2 regions of the Shewanella sp. A22 genome follow, and region 2 is predicted to be linked to the other one. Evidence: predicted binding sites of a transcription regulator. Region 2 holds the regulator's gene; the other holds the start of a gene.
The links. Region 2 encodes sigma-54, which starts transcription at its own class of promoters, with help from an activator protein. Its sites were predicted from a motif close to GTTGGCACGNNNNTNGNNT; they were not measured.
Positions count from the first base shown of each region.

Region 1: ACWXWT_RS00265 (DUF3192 domain-containing protein) is a predicted target of sigma-54. The motif match lies at 2,252-2,270, and genes of this name have one in related genera.

Region 1 covers NZ_JBSQBN010000001.1:66,886-71,742, forward strand. The annotation lists gene queF (NADPH-dependent 7-cyano-7-deazaguanine reductase QueF) at 1-274, opposite strand, end outside; gene syd (SecY-interacting protein) at 329-979, shown strand; gene ACWXWT_RS00255 (Zn-ribbon-containing protein) at 1,044-1,817, opposite strand; gene ACWXWT_RS00260 (hypothetical protein) at 1,821-2,162, opposite strand; gene ACWXWT_RS00265 (DUF3192 domain-containing protein) at 2,322-2,705, shown strand; gene ACWXWT_RS00270 (DUF2789 domain-containing protein) at 2,736-2,966, opposite strand; gene ACWXWT_RS00275 (GNAT family N-acetyltransferase) at 3,142-3,771, shown strand; gene ACWXWT_RS00280 (Mpo1-like protein) at 3,842-4,150, shown strand; gene ACWXWT_RS00285 (hypothetical protein) at 4,437-4,601, shown strand.
Region 2 covers NZ_JBSQBN010000094.1:12,568-17,424, reverse strand. The annotation lists gene rapZ (RNase adapter RapZ) at 1-360, opposite strand, end outside; gene ptsN (PTS IIA-like nitrogen regulatory protein PtsN) at 357-800, opposite strand; gene hpf (ribosome hibernation-promoting factor, HPF/YfiA family) at 803-1,090, opposite strand; gene ACWXWT_RS15295 (RNA polymerase factor sigma-54) at 1,116-2,600, opposite strand; gene lptB (LPS export ABC transporter ATP-binding protein) at 2,744-3,475, opposite strand; gene lptA (lipopolysaccharide transport periplasmic protein LptA) at 3,472-4,053, opposite strand; gene lptC (LPS export ABC transporter periplasmic protein LptC) at 4,040-4,600, opposite strand; gene kdsC (3-deoxy-manno-octulosonate-8-phosphatase KdsC) at 4,597-4,857, opposite strand, start outside.

The sequences.
Region 1 (4,857 bases), on a different contig from region 2:
CAATCAAATTGGCACTGTTGATGTCTAACTGAACTTCCAAAATGGCCACCATCGGCTTGCCTTTAGCATTAAGCCAAGACAATTCGTATCCGGTCCAGATATCGGTGCCATGAAAAGGTAGCTCACCACTTAATGCAATCGCATCACGGTTTAGCTTGCGTGGAACCCCTTGTAGCAGTGACGCGTCATATTCAGCTTGATAAGCTGTTGCATAGCCTAAAGTAAGGCCTTTTAATTCTGCAGCATCACTATAAGGGTCGTGATTGTGTGTCATCGAATCGGTTTCCGTGTCAAAATATGGTTTTATTATAAACCACGAGTGGCTTAAGTGTCTTGTTCATCTGCGTTAGATTGCTTTATAAAAAATTATCTTCATTCATATCAAGGAACTTTATCTGAATTTCCTCGCTATTATCCCTTGGGAGAGGCATCAATATGTATTCAAGGGCCTTTTGATGCAAATAGTGATGAAATCGTATTCTGGCAACCTGTAGCGCGTGATGATAAAGCTGATTTTAGTAATGTTGAAAATGCATTAAATATTCAGTTACACCAAGATATTCATGCATTTTATGGCCAATATTTTTCAGCGCCATTACCGTTTACAGCATCATTTGGTGACGGTGAATTACTCCAAGCATGGAATCAAGACGACTTTGAAAATTTGCAACAAAATGTAATTGGTCACTTAATCATGAAGCAAAAACTCAAACAGCCACTGACGTGGTTTATTGGTGTGTTAGGTGATGGTGATGAAATGCTGACAGTGAATAATGACGACGGCAGCGTGTGGATAGAAATACCTGGCCAGAAGCAAGGCACTCACATTGCAGCATCATTAAGCCAATTTATCGAACAGTTGTCACCGGTGATCAAACCACCGGTTAAACCTGTCGAAGATACCACTACGGTTACCGATCATCCTGGGATCTGGCTGCGGATCAATAGCATGTGGCAATCATTGCGTGGAAACAAATAATGATAGCCATAATCCGCATCTCTCAATGACGTTGAGCTATGCGGCTATTGAATGCTTATTGGGATCATTGATGATCCCACGATAAATTTGACACAATTCGGCAGGGCTCACAGCGAAAATGAAACATATCCAAAAGTGGCTGTTCGAGTTTCCAATCATGTGAACCGCAACGTGGACAAGCTCGGTTCAGTTCGCTTTCTAAAGACTCACCACCTACGCGATACAAATAATAGTAAGTGGGTATTTTAGTTAAATATTCTATCCTGCCACGTAAATCCCAACCACGTCTAAATAGGTCACTGTCAGCTCGGGTGATTTCATCTAATGCTGCAAACTCTGCTTTAGTGGCTGCAGCCATTTGCAGTTCATCACAAGCTTGCCATTCTGTTTGCCATTTTATGATGCGTTTATGATCGCCATTAAACGTCGCGGGCAGTTGATACAAAGGAATAGGTAACAGGTTGTCACCATTACGAAGCGGTGAACACATATGCACATAGCTGGTATACAAGACTTGCCACGAAGGAGAGTCATTGTTGCTGGCTTCAGAATTAATGTCTTGGCCGATAAATTTTTCTCTAGGAGCCAATAGTTTAGCCGCTGTTAAGCCTGCTAATGTCATTTTTACCCACGGGCTATTATAACGATTAGCGAGGCTGGTTTTTTCAGGTAATAACAAGCGAACTCTAAATTCGCCTTCGTTGAAAGCTACCGCAAGTTCACGACCCAATATTTGTCCGTTGGCACGCAAAGCCTCAAGTAAACCATTAATAGCTTTTTCTGCTGCCTCAATGGTGGTATCTGCAAAACATTCAAAGCGCAGTTCAAAAACAAACATGGATTATTTAGCCTTATGATTCATTTTGCTGGCTTGTTGTTCAAGTTCGTGGACTCTGTGAGTGAGTTGCACAATAAGTTGCTGCATATCGCTCACTTGCTGCTGTAATTCCATAACAGGATCCAAATGTTCTGCTGGAAAATTTTCAGTAGAAGGGATATCGCTTAATTCAGGTATATTTTGCCACTCAGACTTCGGCAGTGCTTTAAATTGTTGTAATCCTTGGATTAGGACTGGCATTGGAATGCTATTACCTAAACGACCTTTTATCAGTGCCAAGCTAGGGGAATGCCCATTGTTGGCAATTGACTTAGCTGCCGCAAGTACTTGTTCAATTGGACTCATTGTTGGCTTAATTCCTTAATTATAGAGGGTGAAATTCACTAATTATCGTCGCAGTAAAATATAAGTCCATATAAATCATAGTGTTAATGTTTGGCACGATTTTAGCTTAACTAATTTGTAAATACAGTGTGGATTATATTTTAACAAAAAGGATGCAATATGAAATTAAAACTTATCGCAGCAGGATTAATCGCCACAACATCACTAGGTTTAAGCGGTTGTGTTATTAGTGTTGGTGATCATGAATTGGGTAAAAATGCAGATTACTGGCAAGTAAAACAAGATAGAAATCGTGACTTTTTAACTAAACTTTCTATGGGGATGAGCAGCGATCAAGTGACAACGCTAATGGGCCGTGCTGATTTTAATGAAGCCTATACTCAGTCAACTCAACACCATGGCGAACAGTCCATTAAAGTATTATTTTATCGAACACAGTGGGCAGAAGGTGATGGTAAAACAACCAAAGATGAATGTACGCCAATTGTATTTAGTGATGATGCTTTAATCGGGTGGGGTGACACTGCCTACAAACAAATTTAAGTCTCGAGTTGTGTCACCTAGTGCTCACATTTAAGTCCGCATCATTACGTCCAATTGGTCAATCACTTCTGACCATTGGGCGTCTTCTAGTAATGCTTCTTTCAAAAATGCTTTTTGGCTTGGATTCCAGCAATCTGCATCAATCATCAGCGTGTGTTTTTCAAGTTTATTTTTGTTAACAAAGTCTTCAATGTTTTCTTGATGATGAGGTAAACCCAATTGTTGAAATAAGTGGCTTAGATCATTTGATGTAGTGTCCATTCGGTGTATTCCTCTTGATGAATATATAAACAATTTTAGTATCAGTCTTGGCGGGATAAATTGCAAACGACTCAAATTGATAACCCCTTTAATGGGCTTAATGCGTAAACAAAACTTGTAGAATGTTTCAAACTTGTTAAGTTAAGTTTGGAGAGTTAATAAACAAGGAATAAAAATGGATAATAACACCTTGGAATCTTTACGAGCAGTGTACCTGACAGCCGAAGACTTGCGCGTAGCGGCTTCTATTCTTTATAACGCTTATCATGATGATCCATATTTTATGGAAATACTTGGACAAGATGATAACCAACAATATGAACAAAAATTACGGGCTGCAATTCGTGAAGAATTAAATGAATTGTGGCAACAAGAACAGCCTTTGATAGGCCTATTTGATGATGGTCGTCTGATTGGTGTTGTGTGCGTTATTACCCAACAAGTACCTTTAGGAGAAGAGCGTTATTGGCATTGGCGTTTTAAAATGATGATGGGAACGGGTTGGAAATCAACTCAAGGGTTAATGCAAAAAGAAACACGTATTTTAGAACATCTGCCATCTCAAAAATGCGGCATTTTACAATTTATTGCGTTATCACCCAATGAACAGAAGAAAGGCTTCGGAGCAAAGTTAATTCAAGCTGTATTGAGTTGGTGTGATGAACAACCAGGATTAGATGGAATAGGCGTTTTTGTTAGTAATTCTCTGCATCATCAAGCGTTTACAAAGCAAGGTTTTAACAGTATTTCGACCGTTAGTATTGGTAACGTTGACGGAGAAATTTTGTTTTATAGTAATCCATAATCTAATAATAGAATAACCTCTTACCCAACAAGTTGATTTATTGGCTGGGGTTATTAACAAGGAGTGAGTAATGGAATCTAAGCGTTATTCTTCATTTGCAGAGTTTTATCCATTTTATTTATCGCAACATCAAGATCCTATATGTCGAAGATTACACTACGTTGGCAGTAGTATTATTTTAGTGATTGTCGTCAATACTCTGATAAACCAACATTGGTGGCAGCTACTGTGGTTACCTGTTGTTGGATATGGCTTTGCGTGGGTAGGGCATTTTATGTTTGAAAAAAACAGACCTGCCACATTTACTTATCCGTTATACAGTTTATTAGCCGATTGGGTCATGTTTGGGCAAATGATATCGCGCTTATGGCGAAAATAAATCCTCAGTATTAACTTGCTCTTACTTTTGTAAGCCATCTCTTACAAGCCTGTAAGGTATTTTATCTCAAGTTGTCAGTGTTTAGCAAAATTGTCGTGTATTAATTATTTAAAATCAAAGTGTTAAGTTTATGCTGTTTTTTTAGATAGGTAAAATAATTATATCTGTTCCATTTTGTGGCTTTTCTGGCTTCAGGTTTGAGTTACTATATTGTTATCGAAAGCGCTTCATTATTTGGTTTTCTTAGGATGAGAAATAAGAATTATGGTGCTTAAGAATATCAAGGATGATACTAGGACACGCCCATGGTGTAGGGCATAAGCTCGGTAAATGGATAGCCGAATCAAGGATGAGTGAAGACATTAATTTGTCAACACAAGGAAAAATGGAAATGACTGCTGGATGCAGAATGGATAAGTCAATGGATGGACTCGTTTGGCCACTCAGTTAATGGATAGACTGTTCAATGGAGTTAAACTCATAAGAAGCTTGGTTTAATATAGCATCAGGGAAATGAGCACAGGGAAAGGACCGCAGGAAGCATCTTTACAAGGATGATGCAGGGAGCAAATTTTCAGTAGGATTGCTGACAAAAGCGTTACGGGCACAACCTTAATCATTTAAGGTTGTGCTTTTTTGTTTTTAGCGGAAATGTTATTTGAGGCTGTTTTTGAAGGCATACGTTCTCTACGTCAAAAAAGACTAAT
Region 2 (4,857 bases):
CCCTTCGAGCTTGATCGCTTCTTGCAGTGAAATGTGATTTTTAGATAACGGATGTAATCGACGAGTTTCGCTGTAACGTTTAAGCAATACTTTGTCATTGGAATTTAAAAAGAAGCTGATAATTTCAGTGTCGTTCTCAAGTAGTGCTAATTGGTCTTGAAGTACTTTACCTTGTTCTGCAATATTGCGTACATCAACGCTAATGGCAACCAGATCATTACTGCCTTTGAGCTGAGCTAATAATGCGCCAATGAGAGGTAAAGGCAAATTATCTACACAATAATATCCTAGATCTTCCAATACTCTTAAGGCTACTGATTTTCCTGAGCCTGAACGTCCCGATACTATGACAAGTTTCATGCAGTAATAACCTGATAAAGTTCTGTTGCGTCGTGAGTTTTACGAAGCTGTTTCAATATTTGCTTATCACTGAGCTTTTGAGCCATGCTTGATAATGTGCTTAAGTGTTGCTGGCACTGATCTGCAGGCACTAATAAAGCAAATAAAATATCCACGGGCTGCTTATCGATAGCATCAAAGGCTATGGCTTCTTCACATTTAATAAATATTGCGATGGGGTGATCGATGGTCGTTAATCGGCCATGAGGTATCGCAATGCCATTTCCTATACCTGTGCTACCCATTTTCTCTCTCGCTAAAAGGCTTTCAAAAACCTCTTGCGAAGACAGGGTTGGGTACTGGGCAGCAACTAAATCGCTGATGAGTTCCAGTACTTTTTTCTTACTGCCCGGTGTGGCACAGGTAGTGCATTCCGGCTGCAGGATGGTACAAAGTTCCATCGTTAGTGTTTTGTATACTTCTCTTTGTGTTTAATTACCTGACGGTCGAGTTTATCGATCAGGGCGTCTATTGCAGCATACATGTCAGTATTTTCTGACATGGCAAAAATCTCAGTGCCACTTAGGGTGATTCTTGCTTCTGCTTTTTGTTGTAATTTTTCTACATTGAGCACAACGTGTACATTATTGATCTGATCTGAGTGTCGTTCAAGCTTTGAAAATTTACCATGAACGTATTCACGTAAAGATTCGGTGATGTCGATATGATGTCCAGATAGATTTATATGCATTAAAAATCCTCCATTACCCTGTAGGTTATAAACTCTTACGTTGGTTTGAGGGCGGTATGAGCATTGCTTCACGGTATTTTGCTATCGTACGACGAGCAACGTTGATACCCTGTTCAGCCAGAAGTTGAGCCATTTTACTGTCACTCAGTGGTTTTTTCTGGTTTTCCGCTGCTACCAGCTTTTTGATAAAAGCACGAATCGCGGTTGATGAGCACTCTCCACCATCGTCGGTACTGACATGGCTAGAGAAGAAGTATTTTAGTTCAAATAGGCCCCGCGGGGTATGCATATACTTTTGTGTTGTTACTCGTGAAATGGTTGATTCGTGCATTTCTACAGCTTCTGCAATATCATTTAATACCATAGGCTTCATGGCTTCTTCACCATATTCAAAAAAGCCTTGCTGAAATTTTACAATGCAGTTTGCCACTTTGAGTAAAGTCTCATTACGACTTTCTATACTTTTTATAAACCATTTAGCCTCTTGCAAGTGGCCACGTATAAATTGGCTGTCAGACGGATTTTTACTGCTTTTCGCCATTGCTGCATATTGCTGATTAACACCAATTTTTGGCATATTATCTGGATTTAATTCTACTACCCAACGGCCATTTTTTTTAAACACGGTGACATCAGGAATGACATACTCATCGTCGACGGCTGTAATGGATAATCCTGGGCGAGGATTGAGTGACTGGATTAGTGCTATGGCATCACGTAATTCATTTTCTTTTAACTTCGTTTTGCGCATTAACAATCTAAAGTCACGTCCAGCAATTAAGTCTAAATAGTCTTTAATTAATAGACGAGCATTATCAATATGGGGGGTGGTATTGGAAAATTGTGCCAATTGAATTAATAGGCATTCACTTAAGTCACGCGCTGCTACACCAACAGGATCAAAGTGTTGGATCCGTTTTAACACCGCTTCAACTTCGTCGAGTTCAACATTTTCATCCCCCATAGCTTCGAGGATATCCTCGGTATTTTGGGTTAAATAGCCTCGTTCATCAATCGCATCAATAATTGCGGTGGCAATGGCAAGATCGGTATCGGAAAACGGTGTGAGGTTTTTTTGCCATTCTAAATGTTCATAAAGACCCTCGGTGGTTTCACCTTGGAATGGCATGTCATCATCACGCATACTAGCGCTACCAGAACCTGACATAGGAGAAGCGGTATACACTTCATCCCATGTAGTATCCATTGCAAGATCATCCATTGTTTCTTTGGTCATGGACTCTGCTGTATCGACAGTAGAGGTGTCTTTTTCAATGTTGACGATGCTGTTGTCACTAAAGTCTGTATCTGCTTGATCTCGACTTTCTTTGGCTGTGTCCTTTGCATCAGAAAACTCATCTTCTATTTCAAGCAATGGGTTTGAGTCTAATGCTTGCTGGATTTCTTGCTGTAGCTCCAATGACGATAACTGCAGTAGGCGAATAGCCTGCTGCAGTTGGGGGGTCATGGTTAAGTGTTGACCCATTTTGAGTTGGAGTGACGCTTTCATTTACCGCTTATCCCTAGATGATTTTCATAAAATGACAATCTCGAAAAACTGTTATGGATTATCACGTACATCAATGACACTTATAGCTATTTAGATATCGTTCAACGAAATGAGTTAGATAGGTTAAAAAGCCACTAAAGTAACTATAGCTTGAATTGTTCACCTAAGTACACAGCGCGAACTTGCTGATTGCTTAATATCTCATCAGGTGTGCCTTCGGCGATTAAATTACCTTGGCTAACAATATAGGCCCGTTCACAAACATCGAGTGTTTCACGTACATTATGGTCGGTAATCAATACCCCCAGCCCACGGCTTTTAAGCTGTTGGATAATTTTTTTAATGTCGATAACCGATATTGGGTCGACACCAGCAAAGGGTTCGTCGAGCAAAATAAATTTGGGGTTGGCTGCTAATGCGCGTGCAATTTCAACTCGGCGTCGTTCACCACCCGATAACGACATACCTTGACTGTCTCGAATATGAGTAATATGAAACTCTTCCAATAAATGTTCGAGTTGTTCAATACGCTGGTCTGTGTTGAGTTCTTTACGAGTTTGCAACACAGCCATAATATTGTCATATACTGTCAGCTTGCGGAAAATACTGGCTTCTTGTGGTAAGTAACCAATCCCTTTGCGGGCGCGAAGGTGCATAGGGTCGGCGGTGAGGTCATCATTATCAATTAGGATCCGACCTTTATCGCTTTTGACTAACCCAACAACCATATAAAATGTGGTTGTTTTACCTGCGCCATTGGGGCCTAAAAGACCCACAATTTGGCCCGTTTTAACCGTTAAACTCACATCTTTTACAACTTGACGGGCTTTATAGCTTTTAGCTAGATTTTCAGCGGTTAAGGTTATTTGGGTCATTGTTTGATCTGCTTGTTTACTGGAATTTCTGGGAGCTTTTGTTTTGGTGCTGTTTCGTCTTGGAAATTCTCAGGTTGAATAATAGTGATTACGCGATCTTGGCCTTTGCCAGTACTTTCTGCAATCAGCTCTTGAGCATTGATGTTGTATTTAATTCGATTACCTGTAACTTGGCTACCGGATTGATCAAGTTTGGCATTACCGGTTAATGTGAGTGTGGTAGTGGCAAGATCATAGGTTATTTCGTCAGCGCTAGCGGTACCAATTTGACCATCGTCTAACTCTTGTGAAAATGTGGCTGGTTTTCCCGTGGCGATAAGCTTTTTACTTGTGCTATTTTCAGGGGTGAACGCTCGTAGTTGATCGGCATTGATAGTAATGCTGCCTTGCACAATTTTAACTGGACCATTAAAAACGATTTGGTTATTTTTAATGTCAGCAAATTGGCTCACCGCGGCAATTTTTAACTCTTGTTTAAGATCATCTTGTTTTGCCATTGCAGGCAAACTCAGCATGCAAAGAATGCCACTTAATAGTATGACGTTGGCGTGAGTATGGAGACGATTAATGTGGCTCATATATTCCTTCTACCTGGCTGAGTAGCGATAGTTTTTGCGAATTCAAGTCAGCATGTAAACCTAAACCTTGAATAATAAACCCTTTGCCTTTGATATACACCATCTCTTTTGAGGTGCCGATCATGGTGGTTAAATCCACTGTAACGGCTTGGGTACTCAGTGACTGCAGGGGTTCTTCTATATCAATGGCATCAATAATAACATTATTTTTTAAGATGACTTTGCTGGTATTTTTATTCAATTGCCCTTGGTCGGCACTTAGTTGCCACTGTGCTTTACCATTTTCAGGGTAGATGAGGTATATCGGTTTGGTAAAATGAGTAATGTCACTGGATGCATAATGTTCCATGTGTTCGGCACTGACTCTACTTGCGATGAAACCTTGTTGGTTAAATTCTGTGGTACGTAGGTCATCGGCAACAAAGTCGGGACGCTCAATACCGCGTATTTTTATAGAGTTCATTTCGCTACGTTTGACTTGTGCTTGCCAGTACAACATAAAAGCAAGCCCAAAAAAAGCAACAATACCTAGCGTGATCCTATTCATATACTCATACCATGAGCACTGGAAAATTTATCTTGGCTCAATAATAGTAAGTCTGTAAGTTCTCGTAGCGCCCCATGTCCACCATTTAATGTGGTTGTCATATGACAATGTTGTTTAACAAAAGGATGACCGTCTGCTACACATACCGCAAGCCCAACGGTTCTCATTACGGGTAAATCAACCATGTCATCGCCAATATAAGCGACTTCGTCGGCGTTAACATTATACAGAGATAGTAGTTGCTCAAAAGGCGAAAA